Regions from separate parts of the Mesorhizobium sp. M0601 genome, predicted to be linked through region 1. Evidence: predicted binding sites of a transcription regulator. Region 1 holds the regulator's gene; each other region holds the start of a gene.
What was found. The regulator LexA, encoded in region 1, represses DNA repair genes until DNA is damaged. The targets are predictions, from matches to a motif close to TGTTCNNNNTGTGTTCNG.

Region 1 (4,531 bases):
GCCGCCGCCGGCCCAGCAGGTCAGGCGGGCCTTGTCCATCGGGCGCAGCAGCACCGGACTTTCGGCCTGCGCCTCGGCCTCATCGATCGCCAGCGTCTCGTTCATGCCGGTGCGCATGATCGGGCGCAAATCGTGCACCCCCGAGATCGACACCACATGACGAACGCGCCGGACCACTTCGGTCGCCAGCGGCGTCGTCGCCGTAACCATCCGGCTAACAAGATGGCCGCCGGCCGAGTGCCCGGTCAGCATCAGCGGCCCTGCAACCGTCGCCGCCGCCTTGCCGATCGCCGCGCCGACCTCCTTGACGATGCCGCCAATGCGTATCTGCGGACAGAGCGTGTAGGACGGCATCGCCACCGCATAGCCGCGATCAACAGGGCCAGCGGCAAGATGCGACCAGAAATTCTTGTCGAATTCCATCCAGTAGCCGCCATGAACGAACACTACGAGTCCCTTGGGCTTGATGGCCGGCAGGAAAAGATCGAGCCGGTTGCGTGGGTTGTCGCCATAGGCCATGTCGAGCCGCGCCCTGCCCTCGGTCGAAAGCACGTCGCGGAAAACCCGCGCGGGCTCGATCCAGGCCGCCGGCCAGCGATCGCTGCCGGCTATGTTGGCGCCGTTGGCATAGGCGTTGTCCCAATCGGCAATGTGACGTTCGAACACCCTGCGCCCTCCCTGGCATATGGCCCTGCAGCGTAGCCGTAAGCATCGCGCGGCGCGTCGTCGCCAGCCTCACGATTCCAGCTCTCGCATCAATCTCAAGTGACAGCTGCTTTGATGGCGAAGCGCGCATCCTTCCACGCACCGGTGTGCAGGATGTCCTCAAGCACTTTGACGGCCTGCCAGACATCGGCATAGCCGACATAGAGCGGGGTGAAGCCGAAGCGCATGGTCGATGGCGCGCGAAAATCGCCGATCACGCCACGTTCGATCAGCGCGCGCATGACCTGGTAGCCATGCTCATGCATGAATGAAATCTGGCTGCCGCGTTTTTCCCCATCGCGCGTGCTTTCGAGCGTGAGCCCGTAAGTGCCGCACTTTGCCTCGACAAGCTCGATGAACAGATCCGCCAGCGCGATGCTCTTCTTGCGCACCGCCGTCATGTCGACATCGTTCCAGATGTCGAGCGCGCCCTTCAGCGTGCGCATCGACAGGACCGGCTGCGTGCCGCACAGAAACCGGCGGATGCCGGTGCCGGCCGCATAGCCTGGCTCGAAGGCGAAGGGCCGTGCATGGCCCCACCAGCCGGTGAGCGGCTGCTGGATGTCGGAAAGATGCCGCTCAGCCGCATAGATGAAGGCAGGCGCGCCCGGGCCGCCATTCAGATATTTGTAGGTGCAGCCAACGGCAAAATCGGCGTTTGCCTTGTCGAGCTCGACTGGCATCGCGCCGGCGGTGTGGCAGAGATCCCAGACGATCATCGCCCCGGCTTCCTGAGCCCTGCGCGTCAGCGCCGGCATGTCGCGCAGTTCGCCCGACTTATAGTTGACGTGGTTGACCAGCACCACGGCGGTGCGTTCGTCGATCAGCTCTTCGATGGTCGGCGCGTCGACTCCCGAGAGGCGCAGCAGCGTATCTTTTCGCGTCGAAACCACACCCTCGGCCATGTAGAGGTCCGTCGGAAAACTATCGCCCTCGGCGACGATGACCTGCCGCTCCGGTCGCATGGCCATGGCGGCGTGCAGCAGCTTGTAGATATTGACCGATGTCGTGTCGCAGACCACTGTCTGGCCGGCCGCGGCCCCGATCAGGCGCCCGAGCTGGTCGCCAAGTTCAAGCGGCATGTTGAACCAGCCGGCCGTGTTCCATGCGCGGATGAGATCATGCGACCATTCTTCGGTCGCGGCCTTGTGCAGTTCATCGAAAGCGGCACGTGAAGCAGCTCCTAGCGAATTGCCGTCGAGATAGATCACTCCTTGCGGCAACACAAAGCGGTCGCGCATCGCGCGCAGCGGATCCGCGGCATCCATCGCCTTTATGGCCACGAGATCGGGAATTCCTGTCATGATTTGTCTGCTCCCCCAACATCCAACGCAACGCCGGACACGCATCGACTGTTCTTCCATTACCTGGTTGCGCGCAGCAAGGCTCCACCGGCGAGAAGCAGCCTGACCAGGCGGTGGAAACCGGGACTTAACCCGAGGTTGGCGTTTTGAGTTCGTTTCGTTCACGGTGCATCGACCAAACCGCACAGTCGATACGGGTTCAATTCCGTGCCTTTTGCCGACCGACGGCCGATGCCAGTGCTGCCTTCTAGGAGGCCAGAAGGGCGCAAACGAAAGCAGAATCAAGGCGATGAGGCTCGCGGCGGTGAAAATGCGGTACGCCGGTAGGGGACGTCGTTTGTTTCCCGAGCCTTAACGCATTCATTAAACTTTAAACAGTTGCGGAACACAACTGGAACAGATAGTGTTTGTTCTGGGTTTGTTTTTCTGATTCTGTTGGGGGTCGCTATGCTGACACGCAAACAACACGAACTGCTTATGTTCATCCACGAAAGGTTGAAGGAAAGCGGTATCCCGCCTTCATTCGACGAGATGAAGGAAGCGCTCGACCTGGCTTCCAAATCCGGAATCCACCGGCTGATTACGGCGCTGGAGGAGCGCGGCTTCATTCGCCGTTTGCCCAACCGGGCCCGTGCGCTGGAGGTGCTACGCCTGCCTGACTCGATCGCCCCCGGCCTCAATGCGGCGCGCAAGTTCTCGCCGAGTGTCATCCAGGGCAGTCTTGGGCAAGGCGCCCCTCGGCAAGGCAAGCCGACATCGTCGCGCGTGCCCGCAGCCGGAAATGACGACGATGTCGTCGCCGCCGTTTCGATCCCGGTGATGGGCCGCATCGCTGCCGGTGTGCCGATCGACGCCATCCAGCACCAGACGCATTCGATTTCGGTGCCGCCGGATATGATCATGGGCGGCGAGCATTATGCGCTTGAGGTCAAAGGCGATTCGATGATCGAGGCCGGCATTTTCGACGGCGACACGGTGATCATCCGCAATGCCGATACGGCGAGCCCCGGTGAGATCGTGGTGGCACTGGTCGACGAGGAGGAAGCGACGCTGAAGCGGTTCCGCCGCAAGGGCGCCTCGATCGCCCTGGAAGCCGCCAATCCGGCCTACGAGACGCGCATCTTCGGACCAGACAGGGTCAAGGTGCAGGGCAAGCTCGTCGGACTGATCCGCCGCTACTGAGCTCCGCCCTTGGCGCCGGCTTTGGGGTTGTCGGCCCGGCGGTATGGCGGCAGGCCCCGTGCCGCGCGTGAAAATTTCCGCTGCACGTGCCAGGGCCGGTATGATTTTTCGACGGCGAAGCGGATCTCGGCGCGTGTTGCCGCTTGTGGATCGAAATAGACGGCGGCACTTCCCGCGCGCGCCAGTTGCCGTTTGGTGACGACGAGGACCAGCCGGTCGTAGTAGCAGGGGTTATGGGCGGTGGCGTCGTCGATGACGATCAAGCTGGCAAAGGCGCAGGCTGGCCGCGCAGTATCGCGGTCCTTGGCTTGCGCGATGATCGCGCCGGATGGATGCCTGGCAAGGCAGAGGCCGTCCGTGCAAATGAACGGCATGCCCGGCGGTAGGTCGGCCGGATCGGCAATGTCGAATTGCGGGTCGTTCTTTCCAGGTGTTTCCGGCGCGACGATAGCCTCTGATGTGAGCGCGCGTTTCCAGTTGTCGATGGTGAACTCATTCGGGCGTGCCCGGTTGACCGCGAGTTCACCGCTGCCGATCGGCAGCGCGACCAGCCGTGCGTCCTCCGAGACCAATACGTCGGGTATGCGTGTCTGCGTTGTCGTCAGCAAGCCGGCGAGCGCAAAAGGAAGTGCCGCCAGCCGCAACCACGTCGTCGCCATGCTGGCAATGACGAGGGCGATCGTCACCAGAAGGACGGATCTCAGCGAAATCAGCCCGACCGCATCGATCGGCGAGCGCTCCGAGATCCACCCGGACAGGGCGATCATCGCCGTCAGCCCCTTGCCCATGACATAGAGAAAAGGGCCATCCGCACCGAACGGCATCGCCAGCGCGCTGAGAACGGCGAAGGGCATGACGACCAGTGACACGATGGGCATGATGGCCAGATTGGCGAACAGGCTGAGCGGCGCCACGCGCTGGAAATGCCATATGGCGAAAAGCGCCGTGGCGCTCCCTGCAATGATCGAGGTCATCGCCAGACCGCACATGCCCAGCAGGACCTTTCGAGTGGCAAAGCGTAGCGGCGACTGCCGCGGCGGCGGCGTGGTGGCCCTGCCGGCGCGGTAATCGGACCAGCCTGCATAGGCGCCGACAAGGGCCGCCGTCGCGGCGAAGGACATCTGGAAACTCGGACCGACCACCTCGTGCGGCGACACCAGGATGACCGCGATGGCCGAGATCGCCAGGTTGCGCATGGTGAGCGCGGCCCGGTCGAACAGCACGGCGATAAGCATCACCGCCAGCATGATGAAGCTGCGTTCGGCCGCCACGACAATGCCGGAAAAGACGAGGTAGGCCGCAATCGAAAAAAGCGCGGCGGCCGCGGCATATTTCTTGAC
Region 2 (4,531 bases), on a different contig from region 1:
GCCGGCAGCCGCGCCTGCCAGAGCTGTTTGCCGGTCGTCAGGTCATAAGCGCGCACATAGTCATCGACCGCCGCACCGAGGAAGGCGACGCCGCCGGCAGTGATCATCGGCCCGCCAATGCCGGGCACGCCGACCTTGAACGGCAGCGGCAATGGCGTCATGTCGTAGACGGTGCCGTTGCGATGCTTGTAGACGATCTTTCCGGTCCGAAGGTCGGCACCCGCCACATAGCCCCAGGGCGGCGCCTGGCAGGGAATGCCGAGCGGCGACAGGAACGGCTTCAATATCACTGCGTAAGGCGCACCGTCATTGCGGTTCAGGCCTTGTTCGCTGCCCTTGGTGTCACCGGGCGGCGGCACGTCGGCGCGCGGCACCAGCTTGGAGATGAACGCCAGGTATGTCGGCATGCCGAACATCACCTGCCGGACCGGATCGACTGCCACGCCGCCCCAGTTGAAGGTGCCGAAATTGCCGGGATAGATCAGTGAGCCTTGCAGCGACGGCGGCGTGTAGCGGCCCTCATAGCGCAACTTCCGGAGCTCGATCCGGCAGGCCAGCTGGTCGAACATGGTAATGCCCCACATGTCGGCACCGGTCAGCGGTTTCGGACTGAAGCTGAGATCCGAGACCGGCTGCGTCGGCGAGGTATGGTCGCCCTCGATCGCGCCGCCCGGTGCCGGCACTTCCTTGACCGGAACGATCGGCTCGCCGCTGCGCCGGTCGAGCACATAGAGGTCGCCCTGCTTGGTCGGCCCGACCAGCGCCGGCACCACGCCACTTTCCGTGGTGATGTCGACCAGCGTCGGCTGCGCCGGCACGTCCATGTCCCAGAGATCGTGGTGCACGGTCTGCCGCACCCAGCGCAATTGTCCGCTGTTGAGATCGAGCGCGGTGATCGACGAGGAGAATTTCTCGTCATTGGCGCTGCGCCCGGCGCCGAGCTGGTCCGGCGTCTTGTTGCCGAGCGGCACATAAAGCAGGCCGAGCTTCTCGTCGGCGCTTGCCGTCGACCACATGTTGGGCGAGTTGTTGGTGTAGGTCTGGTCCGGCGGCAGCGGCGTCGTCTGGTCCGGATTGCCGGAATCCCAATTCCACAACAGCGCGCCGGTGTCGGCATCGTAGGCACGGATGACCCCGGACGGCTCCTGCGTCGAATAATTGTCGTTGACCGCGCCGCCGACGATGATCTTGTTGGCGACGATCAGCGGCGCCGAGGTCGAATAATAATAGCCCGGCTTCGGATATGGCATGTTGGCGAGCAGGTTCAGCGTGCCGCCTTCGGCGAAAGTCGGGCAGACCTGGCCATTCGCCGCATCGAGCGCGATCAGCCGGGCGTCGGATGTCGGCAGGTAGATGCGTGTGGCACAGGGCTGGCCGGCGGCGACCTTGGCATCGGCATAATAGGACACGCCGCGGCAGGTCTGGTGCTGGCGGTCCTTGTTGAGCTTGACCTGCGGATCGAAGCGCCATTTCTCCTTACCGCTCGCGGCATCGATGGCGATGGCGAAATTATGCGGCGTGCAGATGTAGAGCGTGTCGGCGATTTTTAGCGGCGTCACCTGATAGGTCGTCTCGGCGATGTCGCCGGGCCCTTTCACGTCGCCGGTGCGATAGGTCCAGGCCGGCTGCAGATTGGCAACGTTTTCGGCGGTGATCTGGTCGAGCGGCGAATAGCGCTGGCCATATTGCGTGCGACCGTAATAGTGCCATTCGCCAGCCGGCACGTTGCCGCCGAGATCGGCCGTCGGCGTCACCTTGTCGGTGTTGAGTTCACCCGCAATATCCTTTGGATCGGTCGTCATCGAATAGCCGGCGACGGCAAGCGAAGCCAGCACGGCGAGGATCAGCGGCGCGCGTCCGTCGGGACCGGTAAGCCCGCGCCGCGCCCATGGCGTCAACAGCCATAGCGCGACAAGCACGATGATGCCGCCGCGCGGGCCGAGCTCCCACCAGTCGAAGCCGATCTCCCAGACCGCCCAGGCGAGCGTGCCGAGCACGATCGCCGCGTAGAGCCACAGCGCCGTGGATCTGCGCCTGTAGAGCAGCCAGGCCGCGACAAGGAAAGCTAGACCGACGATGACGTAGTACCAGCTGCCGCCCAGCGTCACGAGCCAGATGCCGCCGCCGCCAATCGCCAGGCCGATGAGGAAAAGGATCAGGGAGGTGATGACCACAGCCAAGACGGTGCTCCTTCGACTGGTGCGCTCCGCGACGCGTCCATGGGCAACCCCGCATTGCGTTCCTGCCCCCACGCAACTTTCTCCGGCCCGCTTCCCCTGTCAAGCAAGCTCGGCGTTTTACGGTGCCGGCCCATCGCAAGCCCGGCGTTTTGGTTAGCAGACCCATTCAGATTGTGAGTCTACCGACTGGACAGAGAACAAAACGGAGACACTTCTGGCCTTTCGCTGCCGAATCACTACATTCGGGGGGAGATGTCCGGCTTTTCGGAAGACATGCCCTTTTTTGACGAACCGAACGCGCGGCCCGTGGCCCCGTCGGGCATTGCCGCGCGCGCCATGGCTGCCCGCAGCAACCAGAACAACGCGCCCGATTATCTCAACGGCCTCAACCCCGAGCAGCGGCTGGCGGTGGAAACCACCGAAGGCCCGGTGCTGGTGCTGGCCGGCGCCGGCACCGGCAAAACGCGCGTCCTGACCACCCGCATCGCCCACATCCTTGCCACCGGCAAGGCTTTCCCCTCGCAGATCCTCGCCGTCACCTTCACCAACAAGGCGGCGCGCGAGATGAAGCAGCGCATCGGCCTGTTGATCGGCGAAGGCAATGTCGAGGGCATGCCGTGGCTCGGCACCTTCCACTCGATTGGAGTGAAGCTGCTGCGCAGACATGCCGAGCTGGCCGGGCTCAAATCCGACTTCACCATTCTCGACACCGACGATGTCGTGCGCCTGATCAAGCAGCTTATCCAGGCCGAAGGGCTGGACGACAAGCGCTGGCCGGCCAAGCAGTTCGCCCAGATGATCGACGGCTGGAAGAACAAGGGCCTCGGTCCCGCCGACATCCCCGAGGGCGATGCCCGTGCCTTCGCCAACGGCAAGGGCCGCGAGCTCTATAAGGCCTATCAGGAGCGGCTGAAAACGCTGAACGCTTGCGACTTCGGCGATCTCCTATGCCACCCGATCCGCATCTTCCGCGCCAATCCGGACGTGCTGAAGGAATACCATAAGCGCTTCCGCTACATCCTCGTCGACGAATATCAGGACACCAACACCGCCCAGTACATGTGGCTGCGGCTGTTGGCACAACGGCCGCAATCCTCCCCCCTTGAGGGGGAGGTGCCCGCGAAGCGGGGGGAGGGGGTTGCCGCAGAAGGCACCGCTAGAGCGTCGAGCACTGCCGCCGGTAGGTCGAGCACTGCCGCACGGACCCCACCCGACCGGGCTTCGCCCGGCCACCCTCCCCTCGAGGGGGAGGGAAGCCCGCGCCTGTCCACCGTAAATATCTGCTGCGTCGGCGACGACGACCAGTCGATCTATGGCTGGCGCGGCGCCGAGGTCGACAACATCCTGCGCTTCGACAAGGATTTCCCCGGCGCCACCATCATCCGGCTGGAGCGCAACTATCGCTCGACCGCGCACATCCTCGGCACCGCCTCCCACCTCATCGCCCACAATGAGGGCCGTTTCGGCAAGACGCTGTTCACCGAAAAGATCGCCGAGGACGACGAGAAGGTGCATGTCCACGCCGCCTGGGATTCCGAGGAGGAGGCCCGCGCCGTCGGCGAGACCATCGAGGCCTATCAGCGCCAGAAGCACAATCTCAACGACATGGCGATCCTCGTCCGCGCGTCCTTCCAGATGCGCGAATTCGAGGACCGCTTCGTCACGCTCGGCCTCAACTACCGCGTCATCGGCGGCCCGCGCTTCTACGAGCGCCTCGAAATCCGCGATGCGCTGGCTTTCTTTCGCGTCGTCGCGCAAGGCGCCGACGACCTCGCCTTCGAGCGCATCGTCAACGTGCCGAAGCGCGGCCTTGGCGAGGCCACCATCCGCCAGATCCACGACACCGCACGGGCGCTGCGCATTCCGATGCTGGAGGCGGCGGCAAAACTCGCCGAAAGCGACGAGCTGAAGCCGAAGCCGCGCGCCGCACTGCGCGAGGTATCGGCCAATTTCGAACGCTGGCAAAAGGCTCTCGAAACCACGCCGCACACCGAGCTCGCCGAGACCATTCTGGAGGAGAGCGGCTACACCGACATGTGGAAGAACGACCGCTCGGTCGAAGCGCCCGGTCGGCTCGAGAACTTAAAAGAACTGATCCGCTCCATGGAGGAGTATGAATCGCTGCGCTCTTTCCTCGAACATGTCGCGCTGGTGATGGACGCCGAGCAGAACGCCGAGCTCGACGCCGTCAACATCATGACGCTGCATTCGGCCAAGGGCCTCGAATTCGAAACCGTGTTCCTGCCCGGCTGGGAAGAAGGGCTGTTCCCGCACCAACGTTCCCTCGACGAGGGCGGCCGCTCAGGGCTGGAGGAGGAACGCCGCCTCGCCTATGTCGGCCTGACCCGCGC
Region 3 (4,531 bases), on a different contig from region 1:
GCGGCCAGCGAATAGAAGATGCGGTTCTCGCCGACCTCGAAATCCCGGAACGACGTCATGACCGACGGCGCCACCACCTCGATGCCGAGGCGCAGCGCATCCTGGCGGAAATCGGCGAGCTTGTCCGTATTGCCCATGTCGAGCGTCATCGATGCCGCCAGGAATTCGACGGGGTAATGCGCCTTCAGATAGGCGGTCTGGTAGGAGACGACGGCATAGGCGGCGGCATGCGATTTGTTGAAACCGTAGTCGGCAAACTTTGCCAGCAGGTCGAAGATGAAGTCGGCTTGCGGCTTGCCGACGCCGCGCTCGACCGCGCCCGAAACAAAGCGCTCGCGCTGCTTGTCCATCTCGGCGCGGATCTTCTTGCCCATGGCGCGGCGCAGCAGATCGGCTTCGCCCAGCGAATAGCCGGAGAGCTCCTGCGCGATCTGCATCACCTGTTCCTGGTAGACGATGACGCCTTGCGTCTCCTTGACGAGATGGTCGATCTTCGGGTGGATCGACGCCATCTCCTCCTCGCCGTGCTTTCTGGCGTTGTAGGTCGGTATGTTCTCCATCGGCCCCGGCCGGTAGAGCGCGACCAGCGCGATAATGTCCTCGATACAGTCGGGCCGCATGCCGATCAGCGCCTTGCGCATGCCGGCACTTTCCACCTGGAACACGCCGACCACTTCGCCGCGCGACAGCATGGCGTAGGTTTCGGGGTCGTCGAGCGGAATGTGGGCAAGATCGATCTCGATGCCGCGGCGGCGGATCAGCTTGACGGCCCTGTCCAGCACCGTCAGCGTCTTCAGGCCAAGGAAGTCGAATTTCACCAGCCCGGCCTGCTCGACATATTTCATGTTGAACTGCGTGACCGGCATGTCCGAGCGCGGATCGCGGTACATCGGCACCAGCTCCGACAGCGGCCGGTCGCCGATGACGATGCCGGCGGCGTGCGTCGAGGCGTGCCGATAAAGACCTTCCAGTTTCTGCGCCGTATCGAGCAGCGTCTGCACGATCGGCTCACGCTCCGCCTCTTCGGCAAAGCGCGGCTCGTTGGCGATGGCGTCGGCGAGCTTGACCGGATTGGCCGGGTTCGACGGCACCATCTTGCTCAGCTTGTCGACCTGCCCGTAAGGCATCTGCAGCACGCGGCCGACGTCGCGCAGCACCGCGCGCGCCTGCAACGTGCCGAAGGTGATGATCTGGCCAACCTGGTCGCGGCCGTATTTCTGCTGGACGTAGCGGATGACTTCCTCGCGCCGGTCCTGGCAGAAGTCGATGTCGAAGTCGGGCATAGACACGCGGTCGGGATTGAGGAAGCGCTCGAACAGCAGCGAAAAACGCAGTGGATCGATGTCGGTGATGGTCGTGGCATAGGCGACCAGCGAGCCGGCGCCCGAACCGCGGCCCGGGCCGACCGGAATGCCTTGTGCCTTGGCCCATTTGATGAAGTCGGCAACGATCAGGAAATAGCCCGGATATTTCATCTTCTCGATGACGCCGAGCTCGAAATCCAGCCTTTCGCGATATTGCTCGACGGTATAGCCGGGCATCGGGCCGTGCGCCGCCAGCCGCGCCTCCAGCCCTTCATGCGCCTGCCTGGCAAGCTCCTGCGCCTCCGCCTTGACCGCAGCATCGGCGTCGGCGACATCGCGGCCGGCAAAGCGCGGCAGAATCGGATTGCGGGTCTTCGGGTAATACGAGCAGCGCAGCGCGATCTCGACGGTGTTGTCGATTGCTTCCGGCAGGTCGGCGAACAGCCTCGCCATATCGGCCTGGCCTCTCAGGAAGTGGTCGGGCGAAAGGCGGCGGCGATTGTCGGCCGCAACCACGGAACCTTCGGCGATGGCGATCAGGGCGTCATGCGCCTCATAGTCTTCACGAGAGAAGAAAAACGCCTCGTTGGTGGCAACCAGCGGCAGATCGTGGCGGTAGGCGAGATCGACCGACGACTGCTCGATGGCGCGGTCATAGCCGGACACGCGCTCAAGCTCGACATAGAGCCGGTCGCCGAACAGGCTCTTGAGCGCCGAGAGCCGGGTCTCGGCGAGTTCGCGGCGATCCTGTTTCAATGCAGTGCCGATCGGACCGCGCGGCCCGCCCGTAAGGCAGATCAATCCGTCGGTGTGGCCCTGCAGCATCTCGCTCGTCAGATGCACCGCTTCGCCGGGCGGTGTCTCGAGGTAGACGCGGCTGACCAGCCTGACCAGATTGCCGTAGCCGGCCTCGGTTGCGGCGATCAGGACGACCGGCCGCATCTCCGGTCCTTGCCGCCTGCGGTCGCGCTGGCTGTCGCTCGCCTCGCCGGAAAAGGCGAGGTCGATCTGGCAGCCGATGATCGGCTGGATGCCATCCTTTACCGCCTTCTGGGCGAATTCCAGCGCGCCGAACAGATTGTTGGTGTCGGTGACGGCGATTGCCGGGCATTCGTCCTGCACCGCATGGCCGACGATCTTGCCGAGCTGCAAGGCACCTTCGAGCAGCGAATAGGCCGAATGCACGCGCAGATGAATGAATCGACGCGCCGCCGCCTCCGCCCGCGACGCCTTTGCATAGGCCTCGCGCAGCAAGGGATCGCGTGGAAGTCTTTCATCCGCCATGGTTTTTTCGCGCCGCCTGAAGGGACTCAGTCGATGAAGTTGTATTGTCGAGCGCCGGGTAGCACGAGTCCAGCGCTAGTGATTAGAGCTTTGGAGGTTTAGAGCAACCGCCGAAGCTGCCAATTTCCCCCCTTGTGGGGGAGATGTCCGGCAGGACAGAGAGGGGCGCTGTCCCGCCAACCTCAGGCTACAAACAAAACCCGCCTCGGCGGGCGGGTCGTTGGAGCCAATTAGCACCATAGCCAAATTAATAGCATAGCTGCCGGCACAAAGCAAGAACAAAATACGGCGCGACGGGGAAAAATTCGAGTTGTCCGTCTCCCGAGGGCGTATCCAGAGGATTGCAGGTCGCGTTCCTTCGCGCCCCCCTCTGTCCTGCCGGACATCTCCCCCATGAGGGGGGAGATTGGCCATCATCTCGGCTTTCGCCAATTTCCAACGTTGCAGGAGCGAGCTAGGCCCCGAAGCTGCCAATCTCCCCACTTTAGGGACACTTTAGGGGGAGATGTCCGGCAGGACAGAGGGGCGCGCTGTCCCGCCAACTTCAGACAGAGCGTCGAGGGCGGGTCCAACCTCACGCGAATTCCATGATCACAGCATCGACGGCAAGGCTGTCGCCGGGCTTGGCGTTGAGCTTCGAGACGATGAGGTCGCGCTCGGCGCGCAGGACGTTTTCCATCTTCATCGCCTCGACCACGGCCAGCGTCTCGCCGGCCTTGACTTCCTGCCCCTCGGCAACGGCAATCGACACGACGAGGCCGGGCATCGGGCATAGCAGCATCTTCGAGGTATCCGGCGCCACTTTTTCCGGCATCAGCCTTTCGAGTTCGGCGGTGCGCGGCAGCATGGCGCGGGCTGTCACCGAGATGCCTTTCCAGGCGATGCGGAACCCGTTCAGCACCGGCCTGACTTGCGCCGCGACCTTGCGGCCGCCGACCGTGCCGCGCCAGATGAGATCGCCCGGCCGCCAGTCGGATGCCACCGTCAGCGGTTTGCCGCCGTCGATTGTGAGGTCGAGCTCCATCGGAATGGAAATCATGCCTTCGACGATGGCAACCGAAAGATAATCCCGGCCGATCTTCACCACCCAATCGCGTTTCAAGGCGCCCGAATGCGGCGCCAGCCGCCCGCCCAGCCGGTCGAGCCGGTCGCGGCGCAGCAGTTCGACCGCGGTTGCGATCGCGGCCAGCACCGCGTTTTCTTCGCTGTTCGGCACAATGGGCGCGAAGCCGTCGGGATATTCCTCGGCGATGAACGCCGTCGATAGCCGCCCTTCCCGCCAGCGCGGATGCTGCATCAGCGCCGCCAGGAACGGTATGTTGTGCTCGATGCCGTCGACGACGAAACTGTCCAGCGCTTCCGACATCGCGTCGATTGCCGCCAGCCGTGTCGGCGCCCAGGTGCACAGCTTGGCGACCATCGGGTCGTAGAACATCGAGATTTCCGAGCCTTCGGTAACGCCGGTATCGTTGCGGATGACGATTTCGCCGAATTTTCCCTCTTCCGGCGGCCGGTATTTCGTCAGCCTGCCGATCGACGGCAGAAAGTTGCGATACGGATCTTCGGCATAGAGGCGGCTTTCCACCGCCCAGCCGTTCAGCTTGACGTCGCTCTGCTTGATGGCGAGCTTTTCGCCGGCCGCCACGCGGATCATCTGCTCGACCAGGTCGATGCCGGTGACGAGTTCCGTCACCGGATGCTCGACCTGCAGCCGCGTGTTCATTTCCAGGAAATAGAAGTTCTTGTCGCTGTCGACGATGAACTCGACCGTGCCGGCGCTCTGGTAGTCGACGGCCTTGGCCAGCGCCACCGACTGCTCGCCCATGGCTTTGCGGGTCTTGGCGTCGAGGAACGGCGACGGCGCCTCCTCCACGACTTTCTGGTTGCGGCGCTGGATCGAGCATTCGCGCTCGCCGAGATAGAGCGTGTTGCCATGCGCGTCG
Region 4 (4,531 bases), on a different contig from region 1:
GAAAGCTCCACCAGACGCGGGTCGTGATCAGCTTGGCCTGGCTGCCGAGATAGTGCGCTGCGATATCGAGAAGCAGCGGATCGCGCTGCACGGCGACCGCAGCGTTGCAGTCGAGGACCCGTTCGAAATAGTGACCGCTGAGCAGCGGGCGGCCGAAATGCTTTTCGGCATCGGCGTGTTTTTCGGGCAGGAATTCCAGCCGGCGGTCGAAATTGCCGAAGCATGGCGTGAGCTCGGCGAAGCGGGCGATCTCGTCATGGATGGCGACCGGCAGCATCAGGCCCGAACAGAGCCCCTCGGTGCGCAGCGCGCCGACGACGGCATCGCGGTCAACGCCGGCGAACATCGTTTCACCGACATTGCGCGCCGGCGGAACGGGCTTTGCACCGCGCCAGTGCAGGCGCCGCGCCGGCATGGTGCGGGCCAGCATGAACATCGGCAGCCATGCCGGATTCTCGCGAAGGTCGGAAAGATAGGTCGGGATGCGGGCGGCGATGCGGCGCAGCGTGCCGCCGTTTCGTGCGATCGCCTCGAGGCTTGCAGCGCCGGACTTGTCAGGGCTTGAAAGGGTCATCGGGGTCCTCAAAATGTCGATGGAACAGCATCGACGTTAGTCGTCGCCGCTCCGGCACACCCCAAACCCTATTCGCCCATATCGCCGGGAATGGTAACCCCCGGCCAGATTTTGTGCAACGCACAATAAACGACGACCCGCCAGAAAATGTGCTTGGGCGGAGTTCCCATAACCGGGACGGTAAGCCGTCACTTGCGCGGCGCGACCCAGATCTCGGCGTGGAGCCTCCTGGTCGCCAGGCCGCGGGCGATCGCTTCGGCGCTGCGGGCGTTCTTCGACAGCGCCGCGGCCTGACGCTTGCTGATCACCAAGCCTTCGGCGAGAGCGCGATTTCCGGCAAAGACGCGCGACAGGAACGGCGCGCGGCTGCCGCGTGCCCGCGAGAACCGCGCCGCCATGGTTTGCCTGGCGGTATGGGCGACGACCTCGTCGATCCAGCCCTCTCCCAGCCGCGCGCCCGGTTCCAGCAAGAGCAGCCAGTCGCCCTTGGCCTGCCTGATGCCGGCGGCGATGCCGCCGCTGACATAGTGGCAGCCGGCATGTTCGGCGACGCGGTGCGTCTGATCGGTCGAGCCGGTGTCGCAGACGAGAACGTCGCGCACCACGCCTTCGACCGCGCCGCCGATCAGCGAGGCGAGCGTGCGGGCAAGGCCCTCCTCGTCATTCAGGGTTTCGATCAGGACGCTGAGCATGTTTAGCCGAATAGCGGAAAGCGGTGGGCAGCGCCAGTTTTTGCGGCGCGCCGCGAGAAAGTTCTTGCTTTGTTCTCATCAATGCGATAGGAATACATTCATGAGCAGAGCGATTCGACAGCGGGCGGACAGTCCCTGGGAAAGGGCCAAAATGGAACAGATCGTGCGTGCCGATATTGCAGCCTTCGGCGCTGGCAGGGCCGAGATGGCGAATGCGATGATCGAGCAGAGCGGCATGCGCGTTCGTCCCGACCGCAATCGCGGCAGGTCGGCGGGCATCAATCCGTCCGGCCGTTTCGAGCCGGTCAGCCGACACGTGTTTGACGATGGCTGGAATTCGCTGGAGGAGCTGCCGCCGTTCAGGACCGAGGTACAGGTCGAGAAGCCGCGCACCATCATCACGCGCAACGAATCGCCCGACATCTCCTTCGACCGCTCGATCAATCCCTATCGCGGCTGCGAACATGGCTGCGTCTATTGTTTCGCGCGGCCGACGCACAGCTTCATGGGCCTGTCGCCGGGGCTGGATTTCGAATCGAAGCTGTTTGCCAAGCCGGATGCGGCGCGGCTGCTCGACAAGGAATTGTCCAGGGATAATTACCAGCCGCGCACCATTGCCATCGGCACCAATACCGATCCTTATCAGCCGATCGAGAAGCAATACCGGATCATGCGCGAGATCCTCGAAGTGCTGGAGGCGCGCGGGCATCCGGTCGGCATCGTCACCAAATCGGCGCTGGTGACCCGCGATATCGACATTCTGTCACGCATGGCCGAACGCGGGCTGGCCAAGGTGGCATTGTCGGTGACGACATTGGACAGGATGCTGGCCAGAACGATGGAGCCGCGAGCGTCGACGCCGACCAAGCGGCTGGAGGCGATCAGGCAGCTTTCGGATGCCGGCATTCCGGCCTCGGTGATGGTCGCGCCGATCATCCCCGGACTGACCGACCCGGAGATGGAGCGCATCCTCGATTCGGCGCAGGCAGCGGGCGCGCGCGAGGCCGGCTATGTGCTGCTGCGCCTGCCGCTGGAGGTCGCGCCGATCTTCAAGGACTGGCTGCTGCGCCACTATCCCGACCGCTATCGCCACGTCATGTCGCTGATCCGTTCGATGCGCGACGGCAAGGACTACGATTCGGAATGGGGCAAGCGCATGAAAGGCTCCGGTCCCTATGCCTGGCAGATCGGCCGGCGTTTCGAGATAGCTGCCAAACGGCTCGGCCTCAACGCCGAGCGGCGCTCGCTCAGGACCGACCAGTTCGTCCCCGCCGCCAAGGCTACCGAGCAGCTGATGCTGCTGTGACAAAGCGTCTCGCGCCAGCCGCTTGAAGCGGCCGCAGCAGGCGAAAAATCCCGTCCGGCCTGTCCTGTCCCCGGGCTTGCAGACGGTAGCCCCCTCCTGGTCCGGTGCCCCGCCCGACCCGGAGGGGACTTGCGGAGAATCGGAGCCGATGCGAACCTCGCCGCACCATGGCTCGCCCGCGTTCCGATTCTCCGCTTCTCTTCGAAATCGTCGAGAAACCCGACTTCTCGTTCGAGACGAGGGCGATGGCCGAAGGCCTTTGGCCGGTGGCGGGGATGGACGAGGCCGGCCGCGGCCCGCTCGCCGGGCCGGTGGTGGCGGCAGCGGTGGTGCTCGATCCCGCCAACATCCCCGACGGCCTCGACGATTCCAAGCGGCTGACGCATTTGCAGCGTGAGGCGCTGTTCCTGAAAATCCTCGGCTCCGCGCTCGCCGTATCGATGGCCTCGGTCAGCGCCGAAGGCATCGATGCCTCCAACATCCTCAAGGCCAGCCTGGAGGCGATGCGCCGTGCCGTGGCCGCCCTGTCAATCCGGCCGAAGCTGGCACTGGCCGACGGCCGCGACGTGCCGCCCGGGCTGCCCTGCGAGGGCAAAGCACTGATCAAGGGCGACCAGCGCTCGCAGTCGATCGCCGCAGCCTCGATCGTCGCCAAGGTGATGCGCGACCGCATGATGTGCGGCTGCGGCAGCCATCATGCGCGTTACGGCTTCGAACTGCATATGGGCTACGCCACTGTGCGCCATCGCACGGCGATCGATCTGCACGGGCCAGTGGCACGGCTGCACCGCGCCTCCTTCGCGCCGTTCCGGTTCGGCGGCACCGAGGTGCTGGAGGAAGAGGGTTTTTCGGATTTGGATTGACATTGCGAAGGCGGCTAGGCGCGGATCTCCTCCCTCGAGGGGAGATGGCCGGCAGGCCAGAGGGGGTCGCCTCGCGTGAAGCGCCAACGTTCTCTTTCGTTCCATAGGGCGTCGCGCCAGGACGTGCCGACCCCCTCTGTCGCCTTTGGCGACATCTCCCCCTCGAGGGGGGAGATTACGCGCTCAGTCGCTTTCGCCAACAAAAAAGCCGCCAGGTTTCCCGGGCGACTTTCGATGAATTTCTCGTCGAAGTCGCTTAATTCAGCTTCGACTTCAAATCCTGCAGCGAGGCGTTGAACAGGTCGGCGCCGGCCTTGGCGTCGATCTTGCCGGCCAGCAGCGCCCGCGCGGCTTCGACCGCGATGTCGACAGCGCTGGCACGCACTTCGCCGATCGCTTCGCGTTCGGCCTGGCCGATCTTCTGCTCGGCCAAGGCGGTGCGCCGGGCGACATAGTCCTCGGTCTTCTTGTGCGCCTCGGCGGCAAGCATGTCGGCTTCACGCTTGGCGGCGGCGACGATGGCCGCCGCCTCCTGCTCGGCTTCCTTGCGCTTGCGCTGGTATTGGCCAAGCAGCTGCTGGGCTTCTTCGCGCAACCGGCGCGCTTCCTCGAGCTCGGAGCTGATCTTGTCGGCACGCGCATCAAGCGCCTTGGCGATCATGCCCGGCACCTTGATGTAGATGGCGATGCCGAGGAAGATTACGAGGGCAACAGTTGCCCAAAGCGTCGCGAGAGATGTGGCGTCCATGATGCGCTCCTCACCCGGCCACGGATTTGACCGCGGCCGCGATTTCGGCCTTGCTGGCCTTGCCGCCGACAAGCGCCTCGACGATGGCCGAAGCAGTGTCCTCGGCGATCGTGCCGACTTCCTTCATGGCATTGGCCTTGATAGAAGATATACGCGCCTCGGCCTCGCCAAGCTTCTGGTCAAGCGCTGCCTCGATCGTCTTGCGGGCAGCCTCGGCTTCCGCCTTGGCCGCATCGTTGGCCTGCTGGCCGATCGCATTGGCCTTGCCCTTGGCTTCCGCCAATTCCTGCTCATAGGCGGCAACGGCGGCATCGGCCTCGCTTTTCAGCCGGGCAGCATGGTCGAGAT

Region 2: the regulator LexA is predicted to act here: its motif matches at 2,374-2,391, upstream of NKI41_RS05180 (ATP-dependent helicase).
Region 3: the regulator LexA is predicted to act here: its motif matches at 2,852-2,869, upstream of dnaE (DNA polymerase III subunit alpha).
Region 4: the regulator LexA is predicted to act here: its motif matches at 1,326-1,343, upstream of NKI41_RS01885 (PA0069 family radical SAM protein).

What each region holds. Positions count from the first base shown of each region.
Region 1 is NZ_JAMYQK010000039.1:36,897-41,427, forward strand. It holds gene NKI41_RS26505 (hormone-sensitive lipase) at 1-666, opposite strand, end outside; gene kynU (kynureninase) at 762-2,009, opposite strand; gene lexA (transcriptional repressor LexA) at 2,457-3,191, shown strand; gene NKI41_RS26520 (ComEC/Rec2 family competence protein) at 3,185-4,531, opposite strand, start outside.
Region 2 is NZ_JAMYQK010000003.1:212,746-217,276, forward strand. It holds gene NKI41_RS05175 (glucose/quinate/shikimate family membrane-bound PQQ-dependent dehydrogenase) at 1-2,180, opposite strand, end outside; gene NKI41_RS05180 (ATP-dependent helicase) at 2,433-4,531, shown strand, end outside.
Region 3 is NZ_JAMYQK010000008.1:166,783-171,313, forward strand. It holds gene dnaE (DNA polymerase III subunit alpha) at 1-2,588, opposite strand, end outside; gene NKI41_RS11140 (acetyl-CoA carboxylase biotin carboxylase subunit) at 3,163-4,531, opposite strand, start outside.
Region 4 is NZ_JAMYQK010000001.1:375,044-379,574, reverse strand. It holds gene NKI41_RS01895 (phytanoyl-CoA dioxygenase family protein) at 1-574, opposite strand, end outside; gene NKI41_RS01890 (glycosyltransferase) at 763-1,266, opposite strand; gene NKI41_RS01885 (PA0069 family radical SAM protein) at 1,418-2,572, shown strand; gene rnhB (ribonuclease HII) at 2,740-3,435, shown strand; gene NKI41_RS01875 (F0F1 ATP synthase subunit B) at 3,692-4,183, opposite strand; gene NKI41_RS01870 (F0F1 ATP synthase subunit B) at 4,194-4,531, opposite strand, start outside.